2 regions of the Nonomuraea sp. NPDC005692 genome follow, and region 2 is predicted to be linked to the other one. Evidence: riboswitches for the same ligand, from Rfam matches in the RefSeq annotation. Region 2 holds a riboswitch; the other holds the start of a gene.
What was found. Region 2 has a riboswitch for glycine ahead of gcvP (aminomethyl-transferring glycine dehydrogenase). Riboswitches for the same ligand answer to the same signal wherever they lie in the genome.
Positions count from the first base shown of each region.

Region 1: linked by a shared signal. The riboswitch ahead of gcvT (glycine cleavage system aminomethyltransferase GcvT) and the one ahead of gcvP (aminomethyl-transferring glycine dehydrogenase) in region 2 are both predicted to bind glycine.

Region 1 is NZ_JBEXYU010000006.1:349,011-351,394, forward strand. It holds gene gcvH (glycine cleavage system protein GcvH) at 1-77, opposite strand, end outside; gene gcvT (glycine cleavage system aminomethyltransferase GcvT) at 74-1,159, opposite strand; glycine riboswitch at 1,194-1,293, opposite strand; glycine riboswitch at 1,314-1,411, opposite strand; gene ABZ459_RS16820 (M28 family peptidase) at 1,674-2,384, opposite strand, start outside.
Region 2 is NZ_JBEXYU010000014.1:55,640-58,023, forward strand. It holds gene ABZ459_RS27050 (MerR family transcriptional regulator) at 135-755, shown strand; glycine riboswitch at 804-900, shown strand; gene gcvP (aminomethyl-transferring glycine dehydrogenase) at 1,067-2,384, shown strand, end outside.

The DNA of each region.
Region 1 (2,384 bases), on a different contig from region 2:
ACGGTGATGCCGTCGTCCACGCCCGACACCCACTCGTGCTCCTTGGTGTAGTTCAGGTCGTCAGGGATGTTGCTCACTTGTTCCTCCTGTAGAAGGGCAGCTCGACCAGGTCCATAGGTTCATGGCTGCCCCGGATGTCCACGGCCAGACCTGTGTCGGCCCCGGCGTCCACGTAGGCCATCGCGATGGGCTTGCCCAGGGTCTGGGAGGGCGCACCGCTGGTGACCTCGCCGACGACGGCGCCGTCGCGGGTGACCGGGTAGCCGTGACGTGGCACCCGGCGGCCCTGGGCGACCAGGCCGACGAGGCGGCGGCGGGGCTGGTCGTCCTTGACCGCCTCCAGTGCCGCCCTGCCGACGAAGTCACCGGGCTTGTCGAATTTCACCACTCTGCCCAGCCCCGCGTCGAACGGGGTCAGGTCGGAGCTCAGCTCGTTGCCGTAGAGCGGCATGCCAGCCTCCAGCCTGAGGGTGTCGCGGCTGGACAGACCGGCGGCCCTGAGCCCGTGCGACTCGCCCGCCGCCTCCAGGGCGCGCCAGAGCGGCACGGCGTCCTGGTTGGCGACGAACAGCTCGAAGCCGTCCTCGCCGGTGTAGCCGGTGCGGGCGATGAGCGCCTGGCGGCCGTCGACCACGCCGGGCAGGCCCGCGTAGTACTTGAGACCGTCGAGGTCGGCGTCGGTGAGCGTGGCCAGGATCTCCTGGGCCTTCGGGCCCTGGATCGCGATGAGGGCGTACTGCTGGGAGCGGTCGTCGACCGCCGTGTCATACGACTTAGTACGATTTTTCAGCTCATCAGCGACTTTGTCGGAGTTCGAGGCGTTGGCCACCACCATGAACTCCTCGTCCGCCAGCCGGTAGACGATCAGGTCGTCGAGCACCCCGCCGCGCTCGTCCACGATCATCGTGTACCTGGCCCGGCCGGGCGCGAGCGCCGACAGGTGGCCGACCAGGGCGTAGTCGAGGGCCTCTCCGGCCTGCGGACCGGTCAGGAAGATCTCGCCCATGTGCGAGAGGTCGAACAGCCCGGCCGCCTCGCGGACGGCTTTGTGCTCCGCCGACTCGCTGCCGTACCGGAGCGGCATCAGCCATCCGGCGAAGTCGGTCAGCGTGGCGCCTAGGGCCTCGTGGACGTCTCGTAGCGGCGTAGGTCGGGACATTTGTCGCACCTCAGGACAGGATTGGATGCCAGCATCCTCCCCCTCTGTCATGGATGCCTGAGAGCTTCGCCCGAGTTTTACCGGACTTTCACCTTCGGCGAGGCCCCGAGGGCCTGCTTTCCAGAGGTCACCTCCCCGTAAGAACGCCTTACAGGGCTGCCGCGCGGTCCTTTGCCTTGAGAGGTTCGCGGGGAGGGCTTGCTCCTTCAGGGACCCTGACCGGCTGTCAGGGTGCTCTCCCGCACGGTTTCGCCGGTGATGTCCGTCAGCCTAGTGCCGTCATGGGGGTGTTGTCGCGCTTCGCCCCCTGCCTTCCGCAGCATCCGCGACATCCCGCACGCAGCGAAAAGCGGCCGCGGCCCCGGAGAGGCGGGGTCGCGGCCGCGTTGGTGGCCGCGCGCGAGCCGGTCATGGCAGGTCAGCTCGCACGCGGCAGCTCGGGGCGGGCCGGTGGCGACCGGCCCGCGCGTAGATCAGGCCCTGTGGATCAGGCTCTAAAGGTCAGGCCCGAGGATCAGGCCCGCGCCCAGAGGGCGGGCACGTTCGGCGGCTCCCAGCCCGGCAGGCTGGTGTGCGCCTGGAGGCAGCGGTAGCTGACCCCCTGGTAGGTGACGACGTCTCCGGCCGTGTACGACTTGTAGGCCGTCCAGGTGGTGCCCTGGCCGTCCCCTCCGACGGTCAGGGTGAAGGACGCGGAGTGGTCCGCCGTCGCCCCGTCGCCGTTGATCCCTATGGTGTACGTCCCCGCCGCGGCGCCGCTGGTGGTGGCGATCGTGACGGTGGACGACTGACCGGCCTGCACCGTGGACGGGCTGAAGGAGACGGTGACCCCGCTCGGCACGTTCCCGGCGGAGAGCGCGACGCTCTGCGCCTGGCCGGACGTGACCTGGGTACTGACCGCCGCGGTAGCCGACTGACCGGCCTGGACCGATGCCGACGACGGGGTCACCGAGATCGAGTAGTCGTTCTCCGTGGGCGTGCTGGTGCCCACGGCGAGCTTCCATATGGCGTACGCGATGGCGTCGGAGTTGCGGTCGAGCGCCGTGGTGTTGATGGCGCTCGGGTAGCTGTCGCAGGCGCTGTGGTAGCAGCGGTCGAACGGCTGCCCGGCCGAGCCGCCCCACTTGGCGGCCTGGGCCGAGCTCTTGACCGCCCCGGCCCCCGTGGCCAGGCCGCCGACCCGGACGCCCGCGCTCTTGAACGAGGCGTGGTCGCTGCGGCCGTC
Region 2 (2,384 bases):
TTTACGCTTCACGACGCGCCGAGCCGGATCGTTGACTGAGCATGGTCACGGTCCTACGGTGCAAGTGAAACCCGTGGTCGCCCTTTACGAACCCCCAGATCAGGCCATGGGATGAGAGAAAGCCGGAGGTCCGCGTGGCGGTCAGCAGCGGCGAGGGAAAGACGGCCGGCCAGGAAGATCCGGTGCGGCGCGAGAGCGCGCGGCAGCGTGCCGGAGAGCAGGGCCTGCTCTTCGACGAGCAGCCCGCGACGCTGCCCGACGACATCGGATACCGCGGGCCCACAGCCTGCTCGGCGGCCGGCATCACCTACAGGCAGCTCGACTACTGGGCGCGCACGGGCCTGGTCGAGCCCACGATAAGAGCCGCGCACGGCTCGGGCTCGCAGCGGCTCTACAGCTTCCGCGACATCCTGGTGCTCAAGGTCGTCAAGCGGCTGCTCGACACCGGAGTGTCGTTGCAGCAGATCCGCACCGCGGTGCAGCACCTGCGTGACCGCGGGGTCGCCGACCTCGCGCAGATCACGCTCATGAGCGACGGAGTCAGCGTCTACGAGTGCACCTCGGCCGACGAGGTGATCGATCTCCTCCAGGGCGGCCAGGGCGTGTTCGGCATCGCGCTCGGCCGGGTCTGGCGAGAGGTCGAGGGCTCCCTCGCGGAGCTGCCGGGGGAACGGGCGGCGGTCGAGGACACCGTCCCGGCCGACCATCCCACTGACGAGCTCGCCAAGCGGCGCCGCGCACGCCGCACGGGGTGAGCTGAACCGCTGAACACACCGTAGTAATCTAGGACAGAGTAAGGCTGATGACCCCGTGCGGGAGAGTCCCTGGGCTTCGGTCCTGGGGCGCCGAAGGAGCAACCCTCCCCGGAATCTCTCAGGCATCCCGTACCGCTCGGGTGAGGCAACTCTGGAAAGCAGGTGCGCCCGCCAGGCGCACCTCACCGACGGTGCAAGCCCCACGGTGGGGTGAAGCTCTCAGGTCGCGATGACGTCGCGATGACAGAGGGGGAGATCCGGCACTCGCCCGCGCCCTGGCGCCGGTCTCCAAGCCTCGGGAGGCAACCTCCATGACCGACCTGTCCGCTCCGCCGTTCTCGTCCAGGCACATCGGCCCATCCGAGTCCGAGCAGCAGCGCATGCTCGAGGCGGTGGGCTTCGAGTCCGTCGGCGATCTGGTGGCCGTGGCCGTGCCCGAGGCCATCAGGGTCAAGGACCGGCTCAAGCTGCCGGCCGCCGCGAGCGAGACCGAGGCCATCGCCGAGCTGCGCGAACTGGCCTCCCGCAACCGGGTGCTGACCTCCATGATCGGCCTGGGCTACCACGACACCGTCACGCCCGCCGTCATCCGGCGCAACCTGCTGGAGAACCCGGGCTGGTACACCGCGTACACGCCGTACCAGCCGGAGATCTCGCAGGGCCGCCTGGAGGCGCTGCTGAACTTCCAGACGGTCGTCTCCGACCTGACCGGCCTCGACGTCGCCGGCGCCTCCCTGCTGGACGAGGCCACCGCCGCGGCCGAGGCCATGACGCTGGCCCGCCGGGCCGGCAAGTCCAAGAGCGACGTGTTCGTGGTCGACGCCGACACGCTGCCCCAGACCAAGGCCGTGCTGGCCACCCGCGCCGAGCCGCTCGGCATCACGCTGGTCGAGCACGACCTCGACGGCGAGCTGCCCGAGTGCTTCGGCGTGCTCGTCCAGTACCCGGGCGCCTCGGGCCGTCTGCGGGACTTCCGCGACGTGGCCGCCAGGGCGCACGAGGCGGGCGCGATCGTCGTGGCTGCCGCCGACCTGCTTGCCCTCACGCTCGTGGCCGCTCCCGGCGAGCTGGGCGCCGACATCGCCATCGGCTCCTCCCAGCGCTTCGGCGTCTCCTTCGGGTTCGGCGGGCCGCACGCGGCCTACATGTCCGTACGCGAGGGCCTGCAGCGGCAGATGCCCGGCCGCCTGGTCGGCGTGTCGGTCGACGTCGACGGCGACCCCGCCTACCGGCTGGCCCTGCAGACCCGCGAGCAGCACATCCGCCGCGAGAAGGCCACCAGCAACATCTGCACCGCCCAGGTCCTGCTGGCCGTGATCGCCGGCATGTACGCCGTCTACCACGGCCCCGAGGGCCTGCGCCGGATCGCGCATCGCGTGCACCGGCACGCCGTCGCGCTGGCCGGCGGGCTGCGCGAGGCCGGCCTGGAGGTTGTGCACGGCGAGTTCTTCGACACCGTGCTCGTCCGCGTGCCCGGCAGGGCCGCCGAGGTGGTGGCCGCCGCCGCCGAGCGGGGCGTCAACCTGTGGCAGGCCGACGACGACCACGTCTCGATCGCCTGCGACGAGAAGACCGGCGCGGCCGAGCTGGTCAAGGTGTGGGCCGCCTTCGGCGTCGAGCGCGAGGAGG